Regions from separate parts of the Enterobacter cloacae complex sp. HYC074_NIDB genome, predicted to be linked through region 1. Evidence: predicted binding sites of a transcription regulator. Region 1 holds the regulator's gene; the other holds the start of a gene.
The links. Region 1 encodes Fur, which represses iron uptake genes when iron is present. Its sites were predicted from a motif close to ATAATAATGAGAACNACTATCAA; they were not measured.
Positions count from the first base shown of each region.

Region 2: ftnA (non-heme ferritin) is a predicted target of Fur. The motif match lies at 7,197-7,219, and genes of this name have one in related genera.

Region 1 is NZ_CP114214.1:1,405,755-1,421,205, forward strand. It holds gene nagC (DNA-binding transcriptional regulator NagC) at 1-65, opposite strand, end outside; gene nagA (N-acetylglucosamine-6-phosphate deacetylase) at 74-1,222, opposite strand; gene nagB (glucosamine-6-phosphate deaminase) at 1,278-2,078, opposite strand; gene nagE (PTS N-acetyl glucosamine transporter subunit IIABC) at 2,404-4,353, shown strand; gene glnS (glutamine--tRNA ligase) at 4,523-6,190, shown strand; gene chiP (chitoporin ChiP) at 6,638-8,035, shown strand; gene chiQ (ChiQ/YbfN family lipoprotein) at 8,083-8,409, shown strand; gene fur (ferric iron uptake transcriptional regulator) at 8,499-8,945, opposite strand; gene fldA (flavodoxin FldA) at 9,237-9,767, opposite strand; gene ybfE (LexA regulated protein) at 9,923-10,210, opposite strand; gene ybfF (esterase) at 10,339-11,112, opposite strand; gene seqA (replication initiation negative regulator SeqA) at 11,296-11,841, shown strand; gene pgm (phosphoglucomutase (alpha-D-glucose-1,6-bisphosphate-dependent)) at 11,866-13,506, shown strand; gene potE (putrescine-ornithine antiporter) at 13,610-14,923, opposite strand; partial or broken gene speF (ornithine decarboxylase SpeF) at 14,920-15,451, opposite strand, start outside.
Region 2 is NZ_CP114214.1:2,907,957-2,923,407, forward strand. It holds gene araF (arabinose ABC transporter substrate-binding protein AraF) at 1-377, opposite strand, end outside; gene O1724_RS14165 (DJ-1/PfpI family protein) at 694-1,251, opposite strand; gene O1724_RS14170 (non-heme ferritin-like protein) at 1,754-2,257, shown strand; gene O1724_RS14175 (anaerobic C4-dicarboxylate transporter) at 2,399-3,742, shown strand; gene O1724_RS14180 (DUF2766 family protein) at 3,823-4,074, opposite strand; gene azuC (stress response protein AzuC) at 4,181-4,264, opposite strand; gene O1724_RS14190 (MFS transporter) at 4,479-5,897, shown strand; gene O1724_RS14195 (RpiB/LacA/LacB family sugar-phosphate isomerase) at 5,941-6,579, opposite strand; gene yecR (YecR family lipoprotein) at 6,825-7,163, shown strand; gene ftnA (non-heme ferritin) at 7,364-7,861, shown strand; gene O1724_RS14210 (YecH family metal-binding protein) at 7,898-8,134, opposite strand; gene tyrP (tyrosine transporter TyrP) at 8,326-9,537, shown strand; gene O1724_RS14220 (YecA/YgfB family protein) at 9,854-10,522, opposite strand; gene O1724_RS14225 (branched-chain amino acid ABC transporter substrate-binding protein) at 10,934-12,055, shown strand; gene O1724_RS14230 (ABC transporter permease subunit) at 12,124-13,038, shown strand; gene livM (high-affinity branched-chain amino acid ABC transporter permease LivM) at 13,050-14,324, shown strand; gene O1724_RS14240 (ABC transporter ATP-binding protein) at 14,321-15,196, shown strand; gene O1724_RS14245 (ABC transporter ATP-binding protein) at 15,193-15,451, shown strand, end outside.

The DNA of each region.
Region 1 (15,451 bases):
GCCGCGCTGTTAAGTTGTTTAACGAGATCGACATTACCGATTTGAGCTTGTCCGCCTGGTGTCATACTTTTACTTACTCAGTGACGACCTCGTTACCATTAACGATGGTCTTAATAATTTTATAATCGTGTGTGAACGCCGTCAGGTTTGCAACCATACTTGGCGCAATACCACCGAGCTGTTTATCGACGCCAATGGCGCGCGCCGGATAAAGCGTGGCCATGCGCAGCACTTCCTCAAGTGCGATGCCGCAATGTTCAACGAGGTTACGTACCCCTTCGATCATCGTCAGAGAAGAACCGCTCAGCGTGCCGTTCTCATCCACACACAGTCCATTCCGGTAGTATATTGTTTTACCAGCAAAAATGAACTGGTCAATATTCGCTCCTGCCGGAGCGGTAGCATCCGTCACCAGGCAGAGCTTGTCGCCTTTCAGGCGTTTGGCGTTGCGGATGTTGGTGTAATCGACATGCAAGCCGTCGGCGATAATGCCGCAGTAGACGTCTGGTTCATCCAGAATTGCGCCAACCAGTCCCGGTTCGCGGCCAGTAATATAGGGCATCGCGTTATAAAGGTGTGTGGCAAATGTAATGCCTGCGCGGAAACCGGCCTTCGCCTCTTTCAGCGTCGCGTTCGAATGGCCCGCAGATACCACAATCCCGGCGGCGGCCAGTTTGCTGATAACGTCCGTGCCGGTCATTTCCGGGGCCAGCGTCACTTTGGTGATCACATCGGCATTGGCGCACATGTAATCCACCAGCTCGGCATCCGGTTTGCGCACGTAGTTTGGGTTATGGGTGCCTTTCTTGACCATATTCAGCCAGGGCCCTTCCAGGTGCAGGCCCAGCGCCTGATTCGGATGTTTTGCCAGGTATTCGCGCATGACGCGGATACCCTGTTTCATCAGGTCATCGCTGCTGGTGATCAGCGTTGGCAGATAGCTGGTGCAGCCCGATTTCTCGTTGGCTTTCTGCATAATTTCCAGCGTTTCAACCGTCACCGCTTCTGCGGTATCGTTAAACTGGACACCGCCGCAGCCGTTAAGCTGTACGTCGATGAAACCGGGGGAGATTACAGCTCCATTGAGTGAACGCTGTTCGATCTCCGGCGGCAGTTCCGCCAGCGGGCAAACACGTTCAATCAGGCCATTGGCGATTACAATCGCATGGTCATCCAGAATTTCATGGCCGGTATAAATCCGACCGTGGGTTAAAGCGTACATATCGACCCCCGGTTAAAAAAAGCGACCGCCCCGGATAAAAGAGGCGGTTATTCAATTACAGACCTTTGATGTTCTCAGCTTCCAGCTCGTTGAAGTATTTCAGCGTTTTCACTTTCAGCTCCATGGTGGACGGTTCGTCACACACGACAACCGCTTTTGGATGCAGCTGTAAGCAGCTGATCGTCCACATATGGTTCACGTTGCCTTCAACGGCAGCCTGAAGCGCTTGCGCTTTCACCGCGCCCAGCACCAGAATCATCACTTCTTCGGCATCCAGCAGCGTGCCCACGCCCACGGTCAGCGCGTATTTAGGCACCTGATTGACGTCGCCGTCAAAGAAGCGGGAGTTAGCCACGCGCGTATCATGGGTCAGCGTTTTAATACGGGTACGGGAAGCCAGTGAAGATGCCGGTTCGTTGAACGCGATATGACCATCGTTGCCTACGCCGCCCATAAACAGGTGGATTTTACCGTAGGAACGGATTTTTTCTTCATACTGACGGCATTCTGCGTCAATATCAGGCGCGTTTCCATTCAGCAGGTTAATGTTTTCAGCCGGAATATCAACGTGATCGAAGAAATTACGGTGCATAAAGCTGTGGTAACTTTCCGGATGTTCCTTTGGCAGGCCGACATATTCGTCCATGTTGAAGGTCACAACGTGTTTAAAGCTAACCTGGCCCGCTTTGTGCATTTCAACCAGAGCTTTATAAGCGGTCAGGGGCGTGCCGCCGGTTGGAAGACCGAGAACGAAAGGACGATCGGCTGTTGGTTTGAACGCGTTGATGCGGTTAACGATATGACGAGCAGCCCATTTTCCGACTTGTTCAGCTGTTGCCAGGGGAATCAGTCTCATTATTCACCTCTAAAGTTTAAGTAAAAGTGGGCGGATGATTAGTGCAACCTGAACTAAGCGTAACCTGGAACCTTTCAGGCCGGATCAATCCGTCTTGATTTTTTGAATGATAAAATAAGTTTTCGTCGTTAGCCAGTGACAGGGAGGGTTTAATACGATATTTGGTGACAATAATCACAAAAAATAGGTGTTTAATTTGCGATACGAATTAATTTTTCACACACTCACACTGCCAGTGAATCATCAACTGTATCTATCGTTCGTGACACAATAAAAACATAGTTTATGCGCGAGTCTTAACAAAGGGTCTCGTAGGGGGAATAGGATGAATATTTTAGGTTTTTTCCAGCGCCTCGGTAGGGCTTTGCAGCTCCCTATCGCCGTGCTACCGGTTGCAGCATTGCTGCTGCGATTCGGGCAACCCGATCTTCTTAACGTGCCGTTTATTGCCCAGGCAGGCGGCGCAATTTTTGACAACCTGGCGCTGATTTTCGCCATCGGTGTGGCGTCAAGCTGGTCAAAAGACAGCGCGGGTGCCGCGGCACTGGCAGGGGCTGTCGGTTACTTCATCCTCACGAAAGCGATGGTAACCATCAATCCTGAAATCAACATGGGTGTGCTGGCAGGTATCATTACTGGCCTGGTGGGTGGTGCCGTGTACAACCGTTGGGCAGGTATCAAACTTCCTGACTTCCTGAGCTTCTTCGGCGGTAAACGTTTTGTGCCGATTGCGACGGGCTTTTTCTGTCTGATCCTCGCCGCCATCTTTGGCTACGTTTGGCCACCGGTGCAGCATGCTATCCATGCGGGTGGCGAGTGGATCGTGTCTGCGGGCGCAATGGGTGCGGGCATCTTCGGTTTCATTAACCGTCTGCTGATCCCAACCGGTCTGCATCAGGTACTGAACACCATCGCCTGGTTCCAGATTGGTGAGTTCACCAACGCGGCCGGCGCGGTATTCCACGGTGATATCAACCGCTTCTACGCAGGCGACGGCACCGCGGGCATGTTCATGTCTGGCTTCTTCCCAATCATGATGTTTGGTCTGCCTGGCGCGGCGCTGGCAATGTACCTGGCTGCGCCGAAAGCGCGTCGCCCAATGATTGGCGGGATGCTGCTGTCCGTTGCGATCACCGCCTTCCTGACCGGCGTGACCGAGCCACTGGAATTCCTGTTCATGTTCCTGGCTCCGCTGCTGTATCTGATGCACGCGATCCTGACCGGTATCAGCCTGTTCGTCGCCACCCTTCTGGGTATCCATGCTGGCTTCTCCTTCTCCGCAGGCGCCATCGACTATGTGTTGATGTACAACCTGCCGGCGGCAAGCAGCAACGTCTGGATCCTGATGGTGATGGGCCTGATCTTCTTCGTTATCTACTTCGTTCTGTTCAGCGCGGTTATTCGTATGTTTAACCTGAAGACGCCTGGTCGCGAAGATACGAAAGATGATGTTGTGACCAGTGAAGCCAACAGCAATACCGAAGAGGGTTTAACCCAGCTGGCAACCAGCTACATTGCCGCTGTGGGTGGCACCGACAACCTGAAAGCGATCGATGCCTGTATTACCCGTCTGCGTCTGACCGTAGGCGACTCCGCGCGCGTGAGCGATGCAATGTGCAAACGCCTGGGTGCGTCTGGTGTGGTGAAACTGAACAAACAAACCATCCAGGTTATCGTGGGTGCGAAGGCCGAATCTATCGGCGATGAAATGAAAAAAGTGGTTGCCCGTGGGCCGGTCGCTGCCGCCTCAACGGATAACGCACCGGTGGCTGACGCGCCGGTTGCAAAACCGCAGGCTGTGCCAAACGCGGTGACCATCGCTGCGCTGGTTTCTCCGGTGACAGGTGACGTTGTTGCGCTTGAACAGGTGCCTGACGAAGCGTTCGCCAGCAAAGCGGTCGGTGACGGCGTGGCGGTAAAACCAACGGACAAAACCGTGGTCTCTCCGGCTGCCGGTACTATCGTGAAAATCTTCAACACCAACCACGCGTTCTGCCTGGAAACGGAAAAAGGCGCGGAGATCGTAGTCCATATGGGTATCGATACCGTTGCGCTGAACGGTCAGGGCTTTACTCGCCTGGTGGAAGAGGGCGCAGAAGTGGCGGCAGGCCAGCCGATTCTGGAAATGGATCTGGACTTCCTGAATGCCAACGCGCGCTCCATGATCAGCCCGGTAGTGTGCAGCAACATCGACGACTTCAGCGGTCTGGTGATCCAGGCGCAGGGGCAGGTAGTTGCAGGCCAGACGCCACTATATGAGATTAAAGGCAAGTAATCGCTCCTGAGTAGAGTTATGCCTTTAGCGGCGGGGGATATCCTCCGCCGCTTTTTTTTGCAGCAATTGCCCCCATTATTTTCTTCCGGGACGTTTTAAGGGTTGTCACTACGTCCGGCTTATAAGATCATATGCCGTTATACGTTGTTTACGCTTTGAGGAATCCACGATGAGTGAGGCAGAAGCCCGCCCGAGTAACTTTATTCGCCAGATCATCGATGAAGATCTGGCCAGTGGTAAGCACACCACAGTCCACACGCGTTTCCCGCCGGAGCCAAATGGCTACCTGCACATTGGTCACGCCAAATCGATCTGCCTGAACTTTGGTATTGCGCAAGATTACCAGGGACAGTGCAACCTGCGTTTTGATGACACCAACCCAGTAAAAGAAGACATCGAATACGTTGAGTCGATTAAAAACGACGTGCAATGGCTGGGCTTCAACTGGTCTGGCGATATCTGCTACTCCTCAGACTATTTCGATCAGCTGTATGCCTATGCGGTTGAACTGATTAACAAAGGTCTGGCATACGTCGACGAATTGTCTGCTGACGAAATCCGTGAATACCGCGGTACGCTGACTCAGCCTGGCAAAAACAGCCCGTTCCGCGATCGTAGCGTGGAAGAGAACCTGGCGCTGTTTGAAAAAATGCGTGCCGGTGGCTTCGAAGAAGGTAAAGCGTGTCTGCGTGCCAAAATCGATATGGCGTCTCCGTTCATCGTGATGCGCGATCCGGTGCTGTACCGCATTAAGTTCGCTGAACACCACCAGACCGGTAACAAGTGGTGCATCTACCCGATGTACGACTTCACCCACTGCATCAGCGATGCGCTGGAAGGCATTACGCACTCTCTGTGCACGCTGGAATTCCAGGACAACCGTCGTCTGTACGACTGGGTGCTGGATAACATCACCATTCCTGTGCATCCGCGTCAGTACGAGTTCTCTCGTCTGAACCTGGAATACACCGTGATGTCCAAGCGTAAGCTGAACCTGCTGGTCACCGACAAGCACGTTGAAGGCTGGGACGACCCGCGTATGCCGACCATCTCTGGCCTGCGTCGTCGTGGCTACACCTCGGCGTCCATTCGTGAGTTCTGCAAACGTATTGGCGTCACCAAGCAGGACAACACCATCGAAATGGCGTCTCTGGAATCCTGCATTCGTGAAGACCTGAACGAAAACGCGCCGCGCGCGATGGCAGTGATCGATCCAGTGAAACTGGTTATCGAAAACTATCCGCAGGGCGGAAGCGAACAGGTCTCGATGCCTAACCATCCGAACAAACCGGAAATGGGCACCCGCGACGTGCCGTTTAGCGGTGAAATCTGGATCGATCGTGCCGACTTCCGCGAAGAAGCGAACAAGCAGTACAAGCGTCTGGTGCTGGGCAAAGAAGTACGTCTGCGTAACGCCTATGTAATCAAAGCCGAGCGCGTAGAGAAAGATGCGGAAGGTAACATCACGACCATCTTCTGTACGTATGACGCAGAGACGCTGAGTAAAGATCCGGCGGATGGCCGTAAAGTAAAAGGTGTAATCCACTGGGTGAGCGCGCAGCATGCGCTGCCGGTTGAGATCCGTCTCTACGATCGTCTGTTCAGTGTGCCTAATCCAGGCGCTGCGGAGGACTTCCTGGCGGTCATTAACCCTGAGTCTCTGATTATCAAGCAGGGGTATGCCGAGCCGTCTCTGAAAGCCGCTGAAGCCGGTAAAGCGTTCCAGTTTGAACGTGAGGGTTACTTCTGCCTGGACAGCCGTTACAGCACGGCAGAAAAACCGGTATTTAACCGTACCGTCGGTCTGCGTGATACCTGGACTAAGATCGGCGAATAATAACGCTGCTCTGGTCAATGAGAAACAAACGCCGCGTAATGCGGCGTTTTTTTATTTAACGATCATGTCGTTAAGCATCGGGATAATCATTTAAACCCAACATTCCAGGTCAATGTGGTGCTACTTATTTTATTTAAAAAAAGTTTGTTGTTTTCCAAAAACAGAAACACTGAAAAATATATTCACAATATCAATGTTACTTACTGAAAATTAGCGCATTCCCCCGCCAGTACTCGCTTTCCGGTAAATGTTACAAAGCACTACGAAATATGTGCTCTTCGTCATAATCCTGACTTTTGCCTGATTAAAACCATTGATAATTCGCGTCGCGAAAAATAACCTAAAGACGGTAGTTAATTCGAGGGTATTTCTGACTACCCCTGACCATTTGGTCTTTTCTGTTTTTCGCCGTTTAGGGCGTTTTAATTCGTCAAAGAGGAATAATCTATGCGTACGTTTAGTGGCAAACGTAGTGCGCTGGCGCTAGCTATTGCCAGTGTGACAGCAATGTCGGGCCTGGTGATTGCGCCAGAGGCAAAAGCAGCAGGTTTCATTGAAGATTCCACCCTCACGGGCGGTATTTATTACTGGCAGCGTGAGCGTGACCGTAAAGACGTCACTGAAGATAAATACAAAACCAACCTTTCTCACTCGACATGGAACGCCAACCTGGATTTCCAGTCGGGATATGCCGCCGATATGTTCGGGATCGATATTGCCGCATTCACCGCAATTGAAATGGCCGAAAATGGCGACAGCGGCCATCCGAACGAAATTGCGTTCTCCTCCAGTAATAAAGCCTACGACGAAGACTGGTCCGGCGATAAAAGCGGTATCAGCCTGTATAAAGCGGCTGCAAAATTCAAATATGGCCCGGTCTGGGCGCGGGGTGGTTATATCCAGCCAACCGGCCAGACGTTGTTAGCGCCGCACTGGAGCTTTATGCCAGGCACCTATCAGGGGGCGGAAGCCGGTGCTAATTTTGACTACGGCGATGCGGGGGCGTTGAGCTTCTCCTATATGTGGACCAACGAGTACAAAGCGCCGTGGCACATTGAGATGGACAAGTTCTATCAGAACGATAAAAAAACCAAAGTTGATTATCTCCACTCGCTGGGAGCGAAGTACGACTTTAAAAACGATCTGGTGCTGGAAGCTGCATTTGGTCAGGCTGAAGGCTATATCGATCAGTACTTTGCTAAAGCCAGCTACAAATTTGATATCGCGGGTAGCCCGCTGAGCACCAGCTATCAGTTCTACGGTACGCGCGACAAGGTCAGTGATGGCAGCGTAAATGATATCTATGACGGCACCGCGTGGTTACAGGCGCTGACCTTCGGCTACAAGGTAGGTCAGGTTGATTTGCGTCTGGAGGGAACATGGGTCAAGGCAGAAGGGCAGCAGGGCTACTTCCTGCAACGTATGACCCCAACCTACGCCTCCTCTAACGGTCGTCTGGATATCTGGTGGGATAACCGCTCTGACTTTAACGCCGACGGCGAAAAGGCGGTCTTCTTCGGGGCAATGTATGACCTGAAAAACTGGAACCTGCCCGGCTGGGCAGTGGGCGCGTCCTACGCGTACGCCTGGGATGCGAAGCCAGCGGATATGGCTACGCCAGACGCGTACTACGATCCAAACTACCGTCTGAAAGAGTCTTCATACAGCCTGGATGCGATTTACACCCTTCAGGAGGGCCGTGCGAAAGGCACGATGTTCAAACTGCACTTCACCCAGTATGACAACCACTCCGATATCCCGAGCTACGCGGGCGGCTACGGCAACATCTTCCAGGATGAACGTGACGTGAAATTCATGGTCATTGCGCCATTTACCATCTTCTGATGAATGCTGCGGCGGGCGGTGTCCCGCCGTTATGGAGACTGAACATGATGAATAAAAGGGTAATCGTTGCGTTGCTGACCTTCGGGCTGGTGGCATGCGCGCAGGATCAGGCGCCGAAAGAGGACTCCCGTCTGAAAGAGGCCTACAGCGCGTGCATCAATACCGCACAGGGTTCACCTGAGAAGATTGAGGCCTGTCAAAGCGTGCTGAACGTGCTGAAAAAAGACAAAACCCATGAGCAATTCGCCACGCAGGAAAACGTTCGCGTAATGGATTACCAGGCCTGTATTCAGGCGCGTAAAACCAGTAACGATCAGGAAGTGGCGAAGCGTTGCGATAAGATCTGGAACGAGATACGCAATAACAATAAATAAGTTGCTTTACGCCCGGTGGCGCAGCGTCACCGGGCTTTTCAGGCAAAAAAAAGCCAACCTCACGGCTGGCTCAGAGTATGAACACTCACTTATTTTGCGTCGTGCGCATGTTCATTTTCGCGGCAATCACCTTCAGCACAGTGACCGTACAGGTACAGGCTGTGGTTGGTCAGGCGGATGCCATGACGGGCGGCGATTTCACGCTGGCGCGATTCAATGGAATCATCGCTAAATTCAATGACCTTGCCACAGTCGAGGCAGATCAGGTGATCGTGGTGGTGCTGCTGAGTCAGCTCGAACACGGATTTACCGCCTTCGAAATTATGACGAGTAACAATGCCCGCGTCATCAAACTGGTTCAGCACACGATAGACGGTTGCCAGCCCAATCTCTTCACCCATATCGATAAGACGCTTATAAAGGTCTTCCGCACTGACATGGTGATTGTCTGGCCCCTGAAGCACTTCAAGGATTTTTAACCGAGGAAGCGTTACTTTCAGGCCAGCTTTCTTTAATGCGGTATTGTTGTCAGTCATGCGGAATCTGTCCTGTTGCTAAACGATTCACTTCAAAAGAAGAAGTGACAGAAAATGCACTTGGGATAATGCGTCTCATTATAGAACTGCCATGGCTAAATGAAAACTGCAAGTCTCAAGCAAAGTATGCTTATAAAAACGTGGTATCACCAACAAACTTGTTCGATGGCACCCACTTTTTACCAGGGGGATATTGTACAGGTCTGGGCGAAAAAGTTAAAAGTTTGTAGCAATTAATTTAATCGGTTTTACCTGGAAAACGGGCGCAACCGGAGTTGCGCCGCAGGGATATCAGGCGTTAAGGATATCGTCCAGGTTCAGCTCTTCACGAACCTGCTTAACCCATTTTTCTACACGCTCAGCGGTCAGCTCTGGCTGACGGTCTTCATCAATGGCCAAGCCAACGAAGTGATCGTCATCTGCCAGACCTTTGGAAGCTTCGAAATGGTAACCCGCCGTTGGCCAGTGACCGACGATCGCCGCACCGCGTGGCTCAATGATGTCGCGAATAGTGCCCAGCGCATCACAGAAATACTCAGCATAGTCTTCCTGATCGCCACAGCCAAACAGGGCAACCAGCTTGCCGTTGAAGTCTACTTCTTCCAGCGTCGGGAAGAAATCGTCCCAGTCACACTGTGCTTCACCGTAGTACCATGTGGGGATGCCCAGCAGCAGGATGTCATAGCCCTCGAGATCTTCTTTGCTGCTCTTGGCGATGTCATGCACATCAGCAACGTCTTTACCGAGCTGTTTTTGAATGTTTTTTGCGATATTTTCAGTGTTGCCAGTATCACTGCCAAAGAAAATGCCGATGATTGCCATGAGTAAAATAACCTCTTGAAACTTAATGGTATGGTGGCGCAAATTGTCCACGGATAAGGGCAATAATAGCAGAACAGGCAACCCTGCGGAAACAGCTATCACGCAGGACTGCACTCTGTGCTACATGAAAAAGGTAATATTGGGGATTTTCTGACTCACGCCTTGCCGCGTAACGTCTCAAGCTGGGCGATCAGCATCTCTTCGATCAATTCGCTGCGGCTGATGTTGCGCGCGTCAGCTAATTCGTTAAGCGCATCGACGGCATCGGCATTCAGCTTCAGTTCGACACGCTTAAGCCCACGATTTTTATCGCGTTTAAGCTGGTTGCGTTTATTGATACGCAGCTGTTCATCGCGCGAAAGCGGATTCGTTTTCGGTCGTCCCGGTCGACGCTCATTCGCGAACAGATCTAGTGTCGTACGGTCCGTTTGTTCTTTGGCCATGATTCTGAGACTTCGGGGGAAACACGCCGCCCTGCTAATGCCCGGGCGATAAGCGCGCCATCATACATCACCCAAATCCACACGCCAACGACTGGAAGCCCGTCGTCTTCCGGTCGCTGGCTTTTTAATCAATTCGCTGTATCAGTAAGATAGCGGCGAATGGCGCGCAGGACGGCATCCGGTTTTTCCGCGTGTACCCAGTGCCCGGCACCCGCAATGACGTGAGCGCGAGCCTGCGGGAATTGCGCCAGCAGCGCGTCACGGTACGCGTCAGTGACGTAAGGGGAGTTGCCGCCGCGAATAAAAAGGGTAGGGTGCGGCCAGGCGGGGACGGCTTCCCAGCCCACAATATGCGAATACTGATCCCACAGCACCGGGACGTTAAAGCGCCATTGCCCGTCAACAAACGATTTCAGCAGGAACTGGACCACGCCTTCTTCATCAAGATGCTCGCGCATAACGGCAGCCGCCTGTTGGCGGGTTGCGACACCCGCTTCGGTGACCGCATTGATGGCGGCAAAAATCTCATCGTGACGGCGAACGTCGTAATTGACGGGCGCAACGTCGATGACCACCAGCCCGGAAATTCGCTCAGGTGCCAGCGCAGTGAGCGCCATCACCGCTTTACCGCCCATTGAATGCCCGATAAGCGTCGCTTTCTGAATATTATTCGCATCGAGGGTGTCCCGCAGATCCTGCGCCATGGCTGCGTACGTCATCTCCTCCGAGCGCCCTGAAAGACCGTGATTGCGCATATCAACCTGGAGGATCTCGTGATCGGTCACTAAATCGCGCGCCAGCACACCCAGATTATCCAGGCTACCAAACAGGCCGTGAACCAGTACGATGGGAGAATTATTGTTCGGCGATTGTGCAGTTTGCGCTCGGGTATTCAATTTCATGGCAAAGTTCTTTTTTTAGGTTTGTCAGGTTAGGGTATCATGTTGACCATTCTGCCGCCCGGGGGCAAGGATCCAGTTTAATCTGACTTTTGCCGCCAACCTGGTTTGACGCTATCCGCTGTTGGGATTTGACCTTATAATCTCAACGACTTGTATTCAGATAAGATATCGCACTGGATTAAGATGAAAACAATCGAAGTTGATGACGAACTCTATCAGTATATTGCCAGCCAGACGCGGCATATTGGGGAGAGCGCGTCCGACATTTTACGGCGCATGCTTAAAATTTCCGCCGCCTCACAGCCCACTCCTGTCACTAAAGATGTCGTGTCTCAGCCGAGCGTTGTTGCACAAGTAAAACCTGCCGTCATGCCGGCAAAGGACAAAGTGCGCGCGATGCGCGAGCTGCTGCTGTCCGATGAATATGCCGAGCAGAAAAAGGCCGTTAACCGCTTTATGCTGGTGCTGTCTACACTTTACTCACTGGATAACAACGCATTTGCAGAAGCGACAGAGTCGCTGCACGGTCGCACGCGCGTTTATTTCGCAGGCGACGAGCAGACCTTGCTGCAAAATGGCAACCAAACCAAACCCAAACACGTTCCCGGTACGCCATACTGGGTGATCACTAATACCAATACGGGCCGCAAGTGCAGCATGATCGAACATATCATGCAGTCCATGCAGTTCCCGGCGGAATTGATCGAAAAGGTTTGCGGTACAATTTAACCCTTGCATCAGAAGGACCAGGCAATGGCAAATCACAGCCGTGCAGGACAACCTGCGCAACAACGCGATTTGATTAACGTCGCTCAACTGACCGCGCAGTACTACGTGCTGAAACCGGTGGTGGGCAACGCAGAACACGCAGTGAAGTTTGGTACATCTGGCCACCGCGGCAGCGCGGCGCGCCACAGCTTTAACGAACCGCACATTCTGGCCATTGCTCAGGCCATCGCGGAAGAGCGCGCCAAAAATGGCGTCACCGGTCCGTGCTATGTAGGGAAAGATACCCACGCCCTGTCTGAACCTGCTTTTATCTCCGTGCTGGAAGTGCTGGCGGCGAACGGCGTAGACGTGATTGTTCAGGAGAACAACGGTTTCACGCCAACGCCTGCGGTGTCTAACGCTATTCTGGTACACAACAAAAAAGGTGGCGCGCAGGCTGACGGCATTGTGATCACCCCGTCCCACAACCCACCGGAAGATGGCGGCATCAAGTACAACCCACCAAACGGTGGCCCGGCGGATACCAACGTCACGAAAGTGGTGGAAGATCGCGCCAACGCGTTACTGGCTAACGGTCTGAACGGCGTGAAGCGTATCTCACTGGATGAAGCCATGGCCTCCGGCCACGTGAAAGAGCAGGATCTGGTTCAGCCGTTCGTGGAAGGGCTGGCGGATATCGTCGATATGGCCGCTATCCAGAAAGCCGGTCTGAAGCTGGGCGTGGATCCACTGGGCGGCTCCGGTATTGAATACTGGAAACGCATTGCCGAGCACTACAAGCTGGATCTGACCATCGTGAACGATCACGTCGATCAGACCTTCCGCTTTATGCACCTGGACAAAGACGGCGCGATCCGTATGGACTGCTCCTCCGAATGCGCAATGGCTGGCCTGCTGGCGCTGCGCGACAAGTTCGATCTGGCGTTTGCTAACGACCCGGACTACGACCGTCACGGTATCGTCACCCCGGCTGGGCTGATGAACCCGAACCACTACCTGGCTGTGGCCATTAATTATCTCTTCCAGCACCGTCCGCAGTGGGGCAAAGAGGTCGCGGTGGGTAAAACGCTGGTCTCTTCCGCCATGATTGACCGTGTGGTCGATGCGCTGGGCCGCAAGCTGGTGGAAGTGCCGGTGGGCTTCAAGTGGTTTGTTGACGGTCTGCACGACGGCAGCTTCGGCTTTGGCGGTGAAGAGAGCGCGGGGGCATCCTTCCTGCGCTTCGACGGCACCCCATGGTCAACCGATAAAGACGGCATCATCATGTGCCTGCTGGCGGCGGAAATCACCGCGGTCACCGGTAAGAACCCGCAGGAACATTACAACGAGCTGGCGGAACGTTTTGGTGCGCCAAGCTATAACCGTATCCAGGCTGGCGCCACGTCTGCGCAAAAAGCAGCTCTGTCAAAACTCTCTCCGGAGATGGTCAGCGCCAGCACCCTGGCAGGTGACCCGATCACCGCGCGTCTGACGGCGGCACCGGGTAACGGCGCATCCATCGGCGGCCTGAAGGTGATGACCGAAAACGGCTGGTTCGCCGCGCGTCCATCCGGTACGGAAGATGCGTACAAAATCTATTGCGAAAGCTTCCTCGGCGCTGAGCATCGTCAGCAGATTGAGAAAGAAGCGGTAGAGATTGTCAGCGAAGTGCTGAAAAACGCGTAAGTGGTGTTTGGTGCGGGCTGATGCCCTCACCCCGGCCCTCTCGCACGGGGAGAGGGAGAAAACACTAAAAACGGCAACCTCAGGGTTGCCGTTTTGCTTTTACCTAACTGTGCTTGTTCTTCAATTCAAATCTCGGCGACACCAGACCGTACAGCGTCCAGCCCATAAAGGTCACCATCGCACCATACAGCATCGCTTCCTGGCCGGAGGAATAGAGCGCATAGAAGCTGTAAATTGCGCCAATCAGCGCCACAATATTGGCCGCACGGGCTTTGCGCGGATCAACCTTCGCCACCTTCTGAATAATCACCAGCGCCGCCATCGACAAAATGTACGGAATGATGTTCGTCACCACCGCCAGGTTGACCAGCACGTTAAACTGGCTGTTCAGTGACGGGCTGATGGTCATCAGCGACAAACCACTCTGGAAGATGACAATCGCCAGCATCCCTTGCACTGGCGCATCCGCTTTGGTCACGCGGGAGAAGATTTTCGGGAAATAGCCTTCGTCAGCCGAGGATTTAAACACCTGAGCGATGGTGAACTGCCAGCCCAGCAGCGAGCCGCAGCAGGACATCACCATCAGTCCCATGATCACTTTCCCTACCTCCGGCGTAAACATCTGCGCAAACGCCAGCCCGAACGGCGCCGTGGAGTTGGCCAGATCCATGTTGGGCACAATTCCCGCAATCACGTTGGTCGAGACGATATAGATCACCGCCGCCCCCAGCGTCCCGCCGAGTACCGCGATCGGCACATTTTTCTCCGGGTTTTCCACCACTTCCGCATTCGCACAGGCTGACTCCAGCCCGAGGAAGGCCCACAGCGTCATGGCGATGGACGATCCCACGGCAGTGAAGAACGGTACGTGATGCGGATTCCAGGAGTTGGCGTACAGGGTCGGGCTGAACCAGAACCAGCCGATGATGCACAGGCCGACAACCGGGATGATCACGCCCCAGACGGTAATGCTGCTAAGTTGTCCGGTGATGCGCGCGCCGCCAAAGTTGGCGACGGTACAGATCCACAGCACGCCGATGGTTGCCAGCCCAATCTGCACCGGGGTCAGCGTCGCCCCAAACAGCTCCGTACCGTAACCGACAGCGGAAATGGCAATCGCCACGTTGGCGATCAGCAGCGACACGCCGTAGGTATAGTTCGCCATAAAGTTACCGGACTTACCGAACGCATATTCGGCATAGCCACCCATCCCGCCGGACTTGCGGCTGAACATTCCGCACTTGGCAAAGGCCCATGCCAGCGCCATCGAACCCACGGCGGTAACAAGCCAGGAGATAATCGAAATCGTCCCCACTTCAGCGAGCTTGGTGGGCAGCATGATGATCCCCGAACCCATCATATTCACCATGGTGAGAATAGTGAGTTGCACCACGCCCATCTTGTTGGCCTTACTCATAATTTTTCTCCTTTCAGCAGCGATGGCTGAGCGGCAGGTTGTTTGATGACGTAGCAGCGCACCTGTTTGCGACCGTCACACTCCTCGACGTAAACCCCCTGTAACTCCGGCGCAAAGCCCGGCAGCAGATTGATCCCGTCTTCCAGCGCGGCGAAGTAGCGCAGCACGGAACCGCCCCAGACTTCCCCCGGAACCACGCACAACACCCCCGGTGGGTAAGGCAGCGCGCCTTCCGCGGCGATACGGCCTTCCGCGTCGCGCAGGGACACCAGCTCGACCTCACCGCGCAGATAGGCATAGTTCGCCTCCTGCGGGTTCATCATGACGCGCGGGAAGTGAGACCTGCGGAACATCTCTTTTTGCAGCTGCTTCACGTTATGGCGGGCATAGAGGTCGTGCATCTCCTGACAAATCTGACGCAGGGTATAATCCGCATAACGTTCCGGATGTTGCTTATAAAGAGAGGGCAGAACCTCTTTCAGCGGCACATCGCTCTGGAGCAGTTTTTCGAAGCGCACCAGCTGGGCG
Region 2 (15,451 bases), 1.5 Mb from region 1:
ACGGTATCCATCGGTTTGCCTTTGGCATTCACGAACTGATCGTCCACCGCAATCACTTTCATGTCGTAACCGCGCGCTTTCGCGGCAATCGCTGACCCCAGTTTTGGATCCGGCGTACAGATAACGAAACCTTTCGCACCGCTGGCCGCCAGGCTATCAATGGCGTTCAACGTTTTCTCACCGTCAGGTACAGCGATTTTAATTACCTCAAATCCCAAATCTTTTCCGGCTTTATCAGCAAATTTCCATTCGGTCTGGAACCACGGTTCTTCAGGCTGTTTAACCAGAAAACCGAGCTTTAAATTTTCAGCGATAGCGGATTGTGACATAACGGCAGCCAGGCCGATGGCCGCCAGCGCTTTAGTAAATTTGTGCATGGTAAACTCCAGCTTAAGCATTCTTATCTGTAGGGAATAATGGCGAACAACTTATTTAATCGGACTTAAAACAAGGCATTAGCGCTTACCTTGTTATAAGCGTTATTGCTGGAGATAGTTTTAGCGGGAAATTAATCATCCATAAGAGAGCGACATCACACCGCAGAATTACAGTAATTGCGTACATAAATTCAGCGAAAAATGACATAAAAAAGGACGTAATTGTCCTACAAATGGAAAGGAGTTAAGCAGGATTATCCATAAGGTCAGCTAAGAAATCCCTGTAAGCCGGACGCCTTAGCGTCCGGCAGAAAATTTACCAGCGGTAATAGATGTGTTCAGCATGATCGCGCACGGGGGCGTCGACACCCAACAAACGAGCAGAGAGCGTCAGCGCAAAGTCAAAAGCGTGCCCCAGCCCCTTGCCGCTGATGAGGTTATTATCCTCCACGACCGGCGCATCTACATATACTCCATCATCAACGCTCTGCCACAGATCGCCGGAACAGACGTAGCGGCGCCCCTTCAGTAGCCCGTTACCGCCCAGCACCCGCGCGGCCGCAGAGCAGATCGGGCAGATAAGTTTGCCGTGCTCGTCATGCGCGGAAACAAAGCGGATCACCTCCTGGTTAGCAGCAAGATTGACGCTCCCCTGCGGCCCACCGGGCAACACGACCGCGTCATACAGCCTATTAATGCGCTCCGTTAACGTACTGTCAGCCACCATGGGGATATTATGGTAACTCACTACCGCACGGGACTCCGCGCAGGCCAGCGTCTCCACCTCAATCTGTAAACGCCGCAGAATATCAATAGTGATAATCGCTTCTGCTTCTTCAAAACCAGGTGCCAGCAGCACCGCAACGTTAGCCATCATAAACCTCAAATAATGAAACAATGTAAAACATCGTTTCATTTTCTCGCGTTATCAGATCACAATCTTGCGCCGCGATCACAGAACCGTATATTGAGTGAAAATTGATTTAGCTCAAATTTGATACGACAGGATATATTTGCAAATATTATTTCTGATTTATCACTTTTACAGAATTTCCCGCCAAAGAACGTTTACTGAAACGATAAAAATGAGCAAAATTAATTTTACACCCTTTTAAATCAACATGTTATATAATTACCAATCTCGTAACCTTCTTTCTATTCTGGGCTATATTTAAATTTGTAATCTATGGTAAACACAGCCCAATTAAGAGTTTTCTTAAGTCGAAGAGAAGCGTATGCTTATTTAAATCGAACACAGGAAGTGAATTTTCGAGTTTTTACCTTGCAGAAATCTATTTCTGCCATTCAATCGTCAATACCTGCCGGGTCAGGTTAAGTAGCGGACATCAAGTCCCACAGTCAATAAGGATATGAGAATGACTACCCAAACGATGATGCAAAAACTGAATGCCCAGATGAACCTGGAGTTTTATGCTTCAAATCTGCATCTGCATTTGAGCGCGTGGTGTTCCAGAAAAAGCCTCAACGGCACTGCCACCTTCTTTCGTACTCAGGCGCAAAGTAACGTCACGCACATGATGCGTGTCTTTAACTTTTTGAAAGCTGTCGGGGCAAACCCTACCGTCAAAGAGCTTGAAACGATTGAAGATAATTACACTTCTCTGGAAGAACTGTTCCAGAAAACGCTCGAAGAGTATGAGCAACGCTGTGCGAAGCTGAGCAAACTGGCTGATGAAGCCAAAGCGCAACGGGACATCATTACCCTCACGTTTTTACGCGATATGGACAGAGAGCAGCAGCAGGATGGCATGCTGCTAAAGACGCTCGCAGATGAAATCCGCAACGCGAAACGTGCGGGGATTTGTCTGGAGCAGACGGACCGCCATCTTCTCGACATAGCTACCGTGCAACACCACTAAGTCCCTTCACCCGCTCCCGTCAGGGGGTGGGTACCAACTCCCTGCTTTTGCTGACATTTAACAAATCAGATCTTGCTCCCAATGAATAACCACACATCGTGTAATGATTTGTTTAATTACATTCATTGACGAGGGAGCATCATGATCACCATTGAGTTTATTGTCATTATCCTCTGCCTGCTGATAGGCACCCGCTTCGGCGGGATGGGCCTGGGGCTGATAAGCGGTATCGGCCTGTTTATTTTAAGTTTTGTCTTTGGTCTGCAACCCGGTAAACCGCCCGTTGACGTGATGCTCACAATCCTCGCCGTCATCGGCTGTGCGGCCACGCTACAGACCGCCGGTGGCCTTAATGTAATGATGCAGTTTGCAGAGCGCCTGCTGCGTAAACATCCCCAACACATCACCCTTCTCGCACCGTTTACCACCTGGATGTTGACCTTCCTCTGCGGGACCGGTCACGTCGTCTACACCATGTTTCCCATTATCGCGGATATCGCCCTGAAAAAAGGCATTCGCCCGGAACGGCCGATGGCGGTGGCCTCGGTGGCCTCTCAGATGGCGATCACCGCCTCCCCCGTTTCCGTGGCCGTCGTTTCGCTGGTCTCGATTCTGGGTGCGCAGCACGGCATCGGTCACGCGTGGGGGATCCTCGAAATCCTCGCCGTTTCCGTACCGGCCTCACTGTCTGGCGTCGCCATTGCGGCACTGTGGAGCCTGCGCCGGGGGAAAAACCTCGCAGACGATACTGAATTTCAGGAAAAGCTGAAAGATCCGAAACAGCGGGAGTTTATCTATGGAGGAACGGAGACGTTGATGGATCAGCGTTTCCCGAAACAGGCCTACTGGTCCACGTGGATCTTCTTCGCCGGAATTGCCGTAGTGGTCCTGCTGGGTGCGCTGCCCGAGCTGCGTCCGGCGTTTGAGATCAAAGGCAAAATGACGGCCCTGTCGATGAACCTTGTCATTCAAATGATGATGCTGATCGCCGGGGCCATCATGCTGATGACCTGCAAGGTGAATGCGTCGGCCATTTCAAACGGGGCGGTATTTAAGGCGGGGATGGTCGCGATTTTCTCGGTGTTTGGCGTGGCGTGGATGAGCGATACCTTTTTTCAGGCGCATCTCGACGAGCTAAAAATGGCGCTGGAGGGGGTGGTGAAGAGTCATCCCTGGACGTATGCCATCGTGCTGTTCCTGGTATCAAAACTGGTCAACAGCCAGGCTGCGGCCTTGACCGCGGTCGCCCCGATGGGGTTGATGCTGGGTATCGATCCGAAAATGCTGGTGGCCTTCTTCCCGGCATCCTACGGCTACTTTGTGCTGCCGACCTATCCGAGCGATCTGGCCTGTATCGGATTCGATCGCTCCGGTACCACCCGCATCGGTAAATTCATCATCAACCACAGCTTTATTCTGCCGGGGCTGATTGGCGTCAGCTGTGCCTGCGTGGTGAGCTATCTGCTGGTGCAGTCGTTCTTCTGATCCTTCTGCGGGCGACAGGCTTTGTCGCCCTTCGACGTAAAAGCAGAAAAGGGTTTCTAATTTTAAAACATCGATTTATTTTAGTGTGACTCACCCTGCGGTGTGAAGCGGAGTTCAATCAGCGCAATCGCTTTCTGGATCGCGCGGAGCGTAACCGGGTCCGCCGCAGCAGGATGGTTGGTGAAATCGATATTTTTCAGTTGGGTCGACATCTTTTCGCGTACCTCAACCGGCGCGATAACGTCAATCACATCAAGGATTTGTTTGATAACCAGCTGACAGGCGACGACGTCAGATACCAGTTCCTGATCGGCGCTCAGGTTTTGTGACATGGGGTTCTCCTTATTCAAAGGCCGCCATAGTAGCAAAACAGACGCCCTTCCATCTCCCTCTCGTCGTCCGCAGACATAAAAAAACCTGCCGAAGCAGGTATTTTTATCAGAACATCGCACCCGGTGGGACGTCTTTAAACGTTGTGCAGTAGTTTGCCCACATGCTTTTCAGGATTTTGCGCAGTTTCATTATGTTGCTCCAGTAACGTGTTATGCAGGTGTTATTATCAATACGCTTATAATATGACCACCATCACAAAAATCAACCATTTTGTGACCTGCATCACGGTTATTAAACCCTCAGTGCTGCTGGTTTGTTAAAAAAAGCCATGATAAATCCGCACGTTACAGGCTTATAAATTCCAGTAAATGTTTATAAAATTTTTTGAGCGGGCAGGAAGAGAATGAGTGAAAACGTATCCGGCAAAGAGAGCCGTGGATTATCGCCTGCGGCGCTGCTGGTGGCCGGTGCTTTCTTTATGGAGTTTCTGGACGGGACGGTGATTGCCACCGCGCTGCCGGACATGGCAAAAAGCTTCGGTGTACAGGCCGTGGATCTGAATATCGGCATCAGCGCCTACCTGATCACCCTGGCCGTGCTGATCCCCGCCAGCGGCTGGATCGCCGACCGCTTCGGCGCGCGAAAAGTGTTTGCCCTCGCGCTGGCAATCTTCACGCTGGCCTCGGTATTTTGCGGCCTGTCCACCACGCTCGATCAGTTCGTCGCGATGCGCGTCCTTCAGGGCATGGGTGGCGCGCTGATGGTGCCCGTGGGTCGCCTGGCCGTGCTACGCACCACGCCAAAACATCAGCTCATCACGGCAATCGCCACCCTGACGTGGCCTGCGCTGGTCGCGCCGATCATCGGCCCGCCGCTGGGTGGGTTCATTACCAGCTATGCCGACTGGCGCTGGATCTTCTTTATTAACGTGCCGCTGGGGATAATCGCCATTTTGCTGGCACTGCGCATCATTCCAGACCTGCATGAAGATACGCGCCGACCGTTTGATTTACCGGGTTTTGTTGTCACCACCCTTGCCATGGTGAGCCTGGTTTATGCGATGGAGTTGATGGGCGCAGAGCCACTGCGGACAGGATTAACCGCCACGCTGTTTATCGTCGGTATCGTCGCGTTAAGTCTGGCACTGCGTCACTTTAAGCGGGCAACCTGGCCGATGATCAGACTCGATGCGATGCAGGTGCCGACGTTTCGCATCACCCTGTACGGCGGATCGCTGTTTCGCGCCTCCATCAGCGCGGTTCCGTTCCTGTTACCGCTGATGTTCCAGGTCGGCTTTGGCATGGACGCGTTCCATTCGGGCCTGCTGGTGCTGGCGGTTTTCGTTGGCAATCTCACCATTAAACCGGCGACGACGCCGCTTATCCGCAGCCTGGGGTTTAAGCGGCTGTTGCTGATTAACGGTGCGTTGAATGTCCTGGCGTTGCTGGCCTGCGCGTTTCTGACGCCGCAGACGCCCGCGTGGCTCGTCATGCTGATCCTCTATCTGGGCGGCGTTTTCCGTTCGATTCAGTTTACAGCCATCAGTACGCTGGCTTTTGCGGATGTGCCATCGGTGCAGATGAGCTATGCCAATACTCTGTTTTCAACCGCAACGCAGCTTGCCGTGGGGCTTGGGATCACGCTCGGGGCGATTGGTATTCGTATCGGGGAAAAAGTCAGTGAGGCGATGGGGATTGCCGGCATGCCGGGAATGAGCTTCCGGCTGGCATTTGTGGCGATCGCACTAATCTGCCTGGTGGGAATGGTTGACACGCTGCGTCTGACCAAAGATGCAGGCAGCGCGGTCTCATCGAAAAAGTAACGCTATCTGCCGGGCAGGCAACGCATCGCCCGGCAAAACGGAATCAGCCAACAATACCGCGCACGAAGGCTTCGATCTCTTTGTCCTGGCAGTTCTCGAAGAAGCACTGCTGGAAGCGCTGGCCTGAGACGGCGGTTTTAACCAGCTCAGGATCGATTGCTCGCAGGGTATCCAGATAGTTTTCTTTCACCACCGCCGCTTTCACCTGGTTCAGGATCCCGGCGTTACGCACCTGCGGCTCTTTACGCTCTGGTGGATAACCTTCGCCATTGCGTCCGGTAAACGCTTTCTCAAAGATAAAGCGTACGTTCAGTTCTGCCCCCCAGCCGAAGCCCTTCGCAAAAGGCAGAGAAAGCGCGTTACCGTTGTTGATTTGCGCAAACAGGAAGGCATCCGCAGGATCGATGCAGTAACCGCAAATCACACCCGGATGGATGTTCAGGGACATCAACGCGCCCTGCCCGGTACCGCAGCCGGTGACAACAAAATCGACAGCTTTAGCGTTAAGCAGAATGCTCGCCATGATGCCCAGGTGAATATAGGTGAGATGATGATCGTTCTCATCACTCATACCGACGTTATAGACCGGGAAACCTTTCTCATCAGCAACGGCTTTCAGCTCATTAAGGATGATGGGATTTTTAGCGGCCTGGCTGTTTTCCATCATCAGTGCAATTTTCATCTTGTCTCTCCTGAATGCATGGCGGGCGATCCCGCTGTGGATACTTTTACCACTTAACCTTACTATCAAACAAACACACTTTCAAATTAAGTGAAAACTTGTTTTAAAAAACAAAGATGCGCTCACAATTTCGCGCGGTGGCCCGGCTCGTTGCACAGTGAGAGGGCAGATCCTCCGGCTATTCCGGCCATTGCGTCATATCGCGTTGGTTACAATGGCGTATTTCCCGTCACGCAGAGTGAACCATGAAACGTGTAATCATAGCCGGAACGATCCTGTTGCTCGCTGGGTGCAGTATCAACCGTCAGGCAGAAATCAGCAGTACGGATGCCCCAAACGGAATTGTGCGCCTCGACTATGGCCAGGCCATGCTGCAAAACGCCTGGTCTGATGAGTATGTTAATAACGGTACGGCAACCAAAGCCTGTCAACATATGGGCTACGCCACTGCGTCAGCCTACGGGCAGCCAATTAAAACCTGCACCCTGATCAGCGGTTCACTCTGTCTGAACGAAAGTGTGACCATTCAGTATAAATGTCAGGGATATGCTGTTACCTCTTCCAGCCAGAATCCGTGGTATTAACCGCTACTGCCAGTCACGCTGGCAGTTTATTTAATAAGAACTAAAACAATTCTCATTAATAAATATAAATATCGGCAATGCGTTTTATTCCCATTCGTATTTTTAATAAAGAAATATTTATTTTACTTTTTGCAAATAATTAAATAACAAATTATAGTGTCGCTCATCGTGAACCAGAATTAATAAACCGGAGCTGCACCATGTTAAAAACTGAAATGATCGACAAGCTCAATGCGCAAATGAATCTTGAGCTTTTTTCTTCCCTGCTTTATCAGCAGATGAGCGCCTGGTGCAGCTATCACAGCTTTGAAGGAGCGGCCGCCTTCCTGCGTCGTCATGCCCAGGAAGAGATGACGCACATGCAGCGTCTGTTTGATTACCTGACGGACACCGGCAGCCTGCCGCGTATTGATAACGTGGCATCCCCTTTTGCCGAATACGGCTCTCTTGATGAACTGTTCCGCGCCACCTATGAGCACGAACAGCTGATCACCCAGAAAATTAATGAACTGGCTCATGCCGCCATGACCAGCCAGGATTATCCAACCTTTAATTTTCTTCAGTGGTATGTGGCTGAACAGCACGAAGAAGAGAAGCTGTTTAAATCCGTGCTGGATAAATTATCTCTGGCAGGTAAATCCGGGGAAGGTCTGTACTTCATTGATAAAGAGCTGTCGACGCTCGACACGCAGAATTAACAGAAAAGCGGTGCTGAGTTTTCAGCACCGTTTTATTTAATGACGGCAAATTTTACTTTCGTGAGTGGAAAATCCGTCTGCTGCCGGAATGAATTTTCCGCGCGCCGCCAGAAACGCCACCAGCTCCGCGGCCGTCATCTCTGAAGCTGAACAGGTATGGAAACGCGCCGCTTCGCCAAAGCGGGCATGTATCGCCTCAACCAGACTCTCCTCAGTATACCTCTCACCTGACTCAATCATCATATTCAGCACGTCGTGTCCGTGAATTGACATGGTTACCTCTCGTAAATAAAAAGCAGACTAAACGCTCCCTCCACGGCACGCTTTGCGCTGGCTCAGGTTACCCTTTTCTTTTTGTAAATTAATTTTTACACCCTATGTAACGGTGATTTGACGAGACCGGGCTTTTCCCTTACTCTGCGCCGCAGAATGAGTCGCGGTATGGAAGCGTTGTAGAGGAAAGCGTGAAGAACAGAACTCTGGGAAGTATTTTTATCGTCGCCGGAACGACAATTGGCGCAGGAATGTTGGCCATGCCGTTGGCTGCCGCTGGCGTCGGGTTTGGGGTTACCGTAGTGCTGCTGGGCGGTCTGTGGGCCCTGATGTGTTACACCGCGCTATTATTGCTGGAGGTTTATCAGCATGTCCCTGCCGATACTGGCTTAGGCTCCCTGGCTGCACGCTATCTTGGACGCTACGGGCAGTGGATCACCGGTTTCAGCATGATGTTCCTGATGTACGCCCTGACTGCCGCTTACATCAGCGGCGCCGGAGAGTTGATTGCGTCAAGTATCAATGACGGCTTCGGTGCGTCGCTTTCACCGGAAACAGGCGCCATTGTCTTTACGCTGATTGGTGGCGGCGTGGTTTGCGCGGGCACATCGCTGGTCGATCTGTTTAACCGTTTTTTGTTCAGCGCCAAAATTCTTTTCCTTGTTGTGATGCTGGTGCTGCTGGCACCGCATGTTCACAAGATTAACCTGCTCTCCCTCCCGCTGGAGAAAGGTCTGGCGCTTTCGGCCATCCCGGTTATTTTCACCTCCTTCGGTTTTCACGGCAGCGTACCGAGCATCGTGAGCTATATGAACGGTGATATTCGCAAGCTACGCCGCGTCTTTGTTATCGGCAGCGCCATTCCGTTGATTGCTTACCTGTTCTGGCAGCTGGTAACGCTGGGCAGTATTGATTCCAATACTTTTATCGGCCTGATGGCAGAGCATTCTGGTCTGAATGGATTCCTGGTTGCCCTGCGTAACGTGGTGGCCTCTTCACACGTGGAGCTGGCGGTACATCTGTTTGCAGACCTGGCGCTGGCAACCTCCTTCCTCGGCGTGGCGCTTGGCCTGTTTGACTATATGGCGGATCTGTTCCAGCGGCGCAATACCGTTGCGGGACGCTTACAGACGGGGGCGATGACCTTCCTGCCGCCGCTGGCCTTCGCGCTCTTTTACCCGCGCGGGTTTGTGATGGCGCTGGGGTATGCCGGCGTGGCGTTATCGGTACTGGCCCTGCTGCTGCCTTCCCTGCTGGCGTGGAAGAGCCGCCAGCAACATCCGCAGCAGGGGTATCGCGTAGCGGGCGGTACGCCAATGCTGTTCGTGGTGTTTGGGTGCGGTGTGGCGATTATTCTGGTGCAGATTTTGATTGCAGCGGGGATGCTGCCGGAAGTGGGATAACTTATTTATACAGGTCCTGAGGTACTGTTCCGTTCACCTTAAGATCAACAGAATATAATTTTTTCACAGCATGTGAACGGGATAAGGGGGCCGCGGCGGCCCCCTTATCAATCCCCGCGGCCCCGCGGAAAATCGGTGCTTCGCACTACGCTCACCTCCCGACCATCTGCCTGCGGTCGGCTCAACTCGACATCCTGTCTCGATTCGCCTCTGGCCGCCATCCATGGCGTCCAGCCCTTGTCATCTGGTCTCCGGTTCGCCGATTTTAGCGGGGACTCAACACCCGTGCCCCATTCAGGCCACAGTAATTAATGATTTAATGCAGGCAGCAGCTTTTAAACTTCTTCCCACTCCCGCACGGGCACGGGTCGTTACGCCCCACCTTCGACCCGTTCACGATCGGCTTTTTCGCTTCCGGCTGCTGCGGGTTAGCCACCCAGTAGTTATACAAACGCAGCACCGCAGGCTGAATGCTCTCGATGCTGGCCATATACTCCTCTTCGGTCAGCGCATCCAGCTTCTCGCTGTTCTCTTCCGTCCCGTGCAGGGCAATCACCGCCAGGTCCGCTTCCAGCGCTTCCGGCAGGGATGACCAGTCCGTCAGCGCCACGCCGCGCATGTAGCCATAGCACCACTCTTCCACCACGGTATAGCTCTGACCGTCAACGTCGTTATAGCCAAACAGCGGTTCAAACTGATCCGGGTATTCGCTCAAACGCTCGGCAATATCGTTCATGTGCTTAAAGCAGAGATCGATAAAACGGTTCATCTCACGATCGTTTTTCCAGCGAGGAATATATTTCTCACCACCCCAGACCGCCACCAGCCAGGTGTCGGGCTCCACCACAACGGGACCGGAAAGTACTGCGGTAAGCATGCCGTCCAGTTCGGACACGTCAATCACGGATGCATCGTCGTGACCGTAAGAGATTAATGTCTCTTCCAGCCACGCCATCTCGCTTTCATTTAATGGGCCTTCAGCCATTGCTGATACTCCTGATAAAAAAAACGATCCTGACATATATCGCCGCGCGTGCCTATCTGAAGTTTAGGTCTTTATTGCTGCAAAAACGTGCAAATCGTGACCGTTGCACAACTTATGGGCTTTGTTGTTAAGGAGATGTGATCTCCGCTGTAAATTCATATCATCCCGCAAAGGCGCATAAAACGGCGCTCTATACTCAACGTGTTGTGACCCGGTCAAGGGATTAACCATTCTGGCAACCTTTTTGCTTAATGTTCTGCGCGCTTCGCGGTGCGTGGGATCCTCGCCGTATTAAGCATGAGATTGCTTCTAAAGTGCATTTTGTTCTCGCTCTTGTTTTTGGATTTACGATGCCATCAGGCGTTCGGGTTTATACCTGGTGCAAAAACCTCTTTGCTAAGGAACATAATAATGTCGCTGAAATTTACCAAAACTCCCCTCTCCCTGGTGCTGGCCGGTTGTCTGGTGACGGCCTTTTCCGCGCAGGCCGATATCGTCATCGGCGTGGCCGGGCCGTTCACAGGCCCGAACGCAACCTACGGCGATCAATACTGGCATGGCGCTACGCAGGCGGCGGAAGACATTAACGCCGCCGGCGGGATCAACGGTGAGAAAATCAAACTGGTTCAGGGCGACGACGCCTGCGAGCCCAAACAGGCCGTCGCCGTTGCCAACCGCTTAGTCGATCAGGATAAGGTGAAAGCGGTCGTCGGCCACTTCTGCTCTTCGTCGACCATGCCCGCCTCCGAGGTCTATAGCGATGCCGGGATCCTCTCCATCACTCCCGGCTCAACGAACCCACTGATTACCGAACGTGGCATGAGCGACATATTTCGCATGTGCGGACGTGACGACCAGCAGGGCCAGGTCGCCAGCGATTTTATTCTTGATAAGCTGAAAGCCAAACGGGTGGTCATCATCCACGATAAAGACACCTACGGTCAGGGGCTGGCGGATGCCACTAAAGCGGCGCTGGCGAAACGCGGCGTTAAGGAGGTGATGTACGAAGGGTTGTCCCGCGGGGAGAAAGACTTTAACGCGCTGGTGACCAAAATCGGCGCACAAAAACCGGACGTGGTGTTCTTCGGGGGCTGTCACCCGGAAGCGGGCCCGCTGGTTCGCCAGATGCGTGAACAGGGCGTGCAGGCGAAGTTCTTCTCGGGAGACTGTATCGTCAATGAAGAGATGGTCACCGCCGCCGGTGGGGCACAGTACACCAACGGTATTTACATGACCTTCGGTAAAGATCCGCGCCTGATCCCGGACGGAAAAGCCGTCATCGAGAAATTCCGCACCGGTAAATTTGAACCTGAAGGGTACACCCTCTACGCCTACGCGTCTGTGCAGGCTATCGCGGCGGCATTCAAGGCCACGAAAAGGACGGATTCCGCAAAAGCCAGCGAGTGGCTGAAGGCCAACCCTGTCGACACGGTGATGGGTAAAAAAGCCTGGGACAGCAAAGGTGACCTCAAAGTCTCTGACTACGTGGTCTACCAGTGGGATGACAAAGGCAAATATAAAGAAGTGCCATAACGGGACGGAATCTGCTCAGCGCCGGCAGGTCTGACTGTCGGCGTAACCCTTTATTCAGGTGCGCGACCATGAGTACATTCTTTCTGCAACAATTAATTAATGGCTTAACGCTGGGGTCGGTCTACGGTCTTATCGCCATCGGCTACACCATGGTGTACGGCATCATCGGTATGATCAATTTCGCTCACGGCGAAGTGTATATGATCTCCGCCTATCTCTCGGCCATTGGCCTGGCCCTGCTGGCGTTTTTTGGACTCCACTCCTTTCCGCTGCTGATCCTGGGGACGCTGGTTTTCACCATCGTGGTCACTGGCGTTTATGGCTGGACGATTGAGCGCATCGCCTATAAGCCGCTACGCAACTCGACGCGTCTGGCGCCGCTGATTTCGGCCATCGGGATGTCGTTGATACTGCAAAACTACGTCCAGCTCAGCCAGGGCCCGCGCCAGCAGGGCGTGCCCACCATGCTTGATGGCGTGCTGCGTTTTCACCTTGGCGAAGGGTTTGTCCAGATAACCTATACCAAAGTCTTTATCCTCATCGCCTCGTTCGCGGGCATGCTGGTGCTGACCTGGATTATCAACCGTACCCGCTTAGGACGCATGTGCCGTGCGGTACAGCAGGATCGTAAGATGGCCTCCATCCTGGGTATCAACACCGACAGAATAATTTCGCTGGTGTTTGTTATCGGCGCAGCCATGGCCGGGCTGGCGGGCGTGCTGATCACCATGAATTACGGCACCTTTGATTTTTACGTCGGGTTTGTTATCGGCATCAAGGCCTTTACGGCGGCGGTGCTGGGCGGCATCGGCTCTTTGCCCGGTGCGATGCTTGGCGGGCTGATTCTGGGCGTTGCAGAAGCGCAATTCTCCGGGATGGTGAACTCGGATTATAAAGACGTGTTCTCGTTTGGATTGCTGGTCTTAATTCTGATCTTCCGTCCTCAGGGGCTGCTGGGCCGCCCTGTCGTGGCTAAAGTGTAAGGAACAACGCGATGACCTCTGACGGTTTTTCCCTGAAGCGCTGCATTCTGGACGCAATTTTTTCCGGAATGATCGCCCTGATTATTTTCGGCCCGATTGCGGGTGTGATACTGGATGGTTACAGCTTTACCTTTGACGGCCAGCGGCTGGCGTGGATTGTTGGCACGGTGATGGTGGGACGTTTTTTGCTGAGCGCCTTTTCAGCTACGGCGGCCGGAAGACGTTTACAGACGCGGTTTGAATCCGACAATGCGGGCGTGTATGTCCGGCCGCCGGCGTATAAAAGCCGCATGCGCTGGATCATTCCGCTGATTGTCACGCTGGCGATCTGCTTCCCGTTTGTAGCAACGAAATACCTTCTGACGGTTGCCATTCTCGGACTGATCTACGTCCTGCTCGGTCTTGGGCTGAACATTGTTGTTGGCCTGGCAGGGCTGCTGGATCTGGGTTATGTCGCCTTCTATGCCATCGGCGCTTACGGGCTGGCGCTCGGGTATCAGTATCTGGGGCTTGGGTTCTGGAGCATGCTGCCGCTGGCGGCGCTAATGGCCGCGGGCGCAGGCGCCCTGCTTGGCTTTCCGGTGTTGCGCATGCACGGGGATTATCTCGCCATCGTCACGCTCGGGTTTGGCGAGATCATCCGCCTGGTGCTGAACAACTGGCTTAACTTCACCGGAGGGCCTAACGGCGTTTCAGCCCCTGCCCCAACCTTTTTTGGCCTTGAGTTTGGCCGACGCGCCAAAGAAGGCGGCGTCCCCTTCCACGAGTTCTTCGGCCTGACCTATAACCCCAACATGAAGTTTATTTTCATCTATGCGGTACTTTTCCTGGTAGTCATGCTGGTGCTCTACATTAAACACCGGCTGACCCGAATGCCCATTGGACGGGCGTGGGAAGCGCTCCGTGAGGATGAGATTGCCTGCCGTTCCATGGGGCTGAATCACGTTCTGGTCAAACTCTCGGCCTTCACCCTGGGCGCATCGACGGCAGGTATCGCCGGGGTGTTTTTTGCCACCTACCAGGGGTTTGTTAACCCGACCTCTTTCACCTTTTTTGAATCGGCCCTGATCCTCGCCATTGTGGTCCTGGGCGGGATGGGCTCCACCGTCGGCGTCGTACTGGCCGCCTTTGTGCTGACCGTCACGCCGGAACTGCTGCGCAGCTTTGCGGAATACCGGGTGCTGCTGTTTGGCATGCTGATGGTGGTGATGATGATCTGGCGTCCTCGCGGTCTGATCCGCATCAACCGCAGCGGATTTACCGTGCGTAAAGGAGTGGCGCCATGAACGCAACGATTTTACGTGTAGAACATCTGATGATGCACTTCGGCGGGATCAAGGCCTTAAACGACGTCAATCTTGAGGTGCAGCGCGGCTCCATTACCGCACTCATTGGGCCTAACGGCGCAGGAAAAACGACCGTCTTTAACTGCCTGACCGGTTTCTACCGGGCCTCCGGCGGCAACATTCTGTTCAATGCACGAAATAAAACCACCAATGTCATTCAGGTGCTCGGCCAGAAATTCCAGCCGGGCGACTGGCTCAACCCGGCGCAGCTTGGTCAACGCCTGTTCTATAAAATGTTTGGCGGCACGCATCTGGTGAACCGCGCGGGTCTTGCGCGCACGTTTCAGAACATCCGCCTGTTCCGCGAGATGTCGGTGGTGGAAAACCTGCTGGTGGCACAGCACATGCGCGTCAACCGCAATCTGCTGGCGGGGGTGCTGAATACCCCTGCGTATCGTCGGGCAGAGAACGATGCGCTGGACCGGGCGTTTTACTGGCTGGAGGTGGTGGATCTGGTGGATTGCGCGAACCGTCTGGCCGGGGAAATGTCCTATGGTCAGCAACGACGCCTCGAAATCGCCCGCGCCATGTGTACCGGCCCGGAGATGATTTGTCTCGATGAACCTGCTGCCGGCCTGAACCCGGTGGAGACGCACAAGCTGAGTGAGATCATCCGGTTCCTGTGCGACCACCATGACATCACGGTTTTGCTGATCGAGCATGATATGGGGATGGTGATGGGCATTTCAGATGACATCATTGTGCTCGATCACGGCGATGTAATTGCCAGAGGTAAACCGGCTGAGATTCAGCACAATGAAAAAGTGATTGCCGCGTATCTGGGCACCGACGAAAGCGAGGTAAATCTGTGAGCGAACCGATGCTTCAGTTTCAGGATGTGGATGTTTTCTACGGGGTGATCCAGGCGTTGAAGCAGGTTTCGCTTGAGGTTAACGAAGGGGAAACCGTTGCCCTGATTGGCGCTAACGGCGCGGGGAAGTCAACATTACTGATGTCTGTCTTTGGTCAGCCCCGGATCCGCAACGGGCAGATCCTCTTCTGCGGCGAGGATATCAGCCACAAATCTACCCACTATGTTGCCACCGGCGGCATCGCGCAGGCACCTG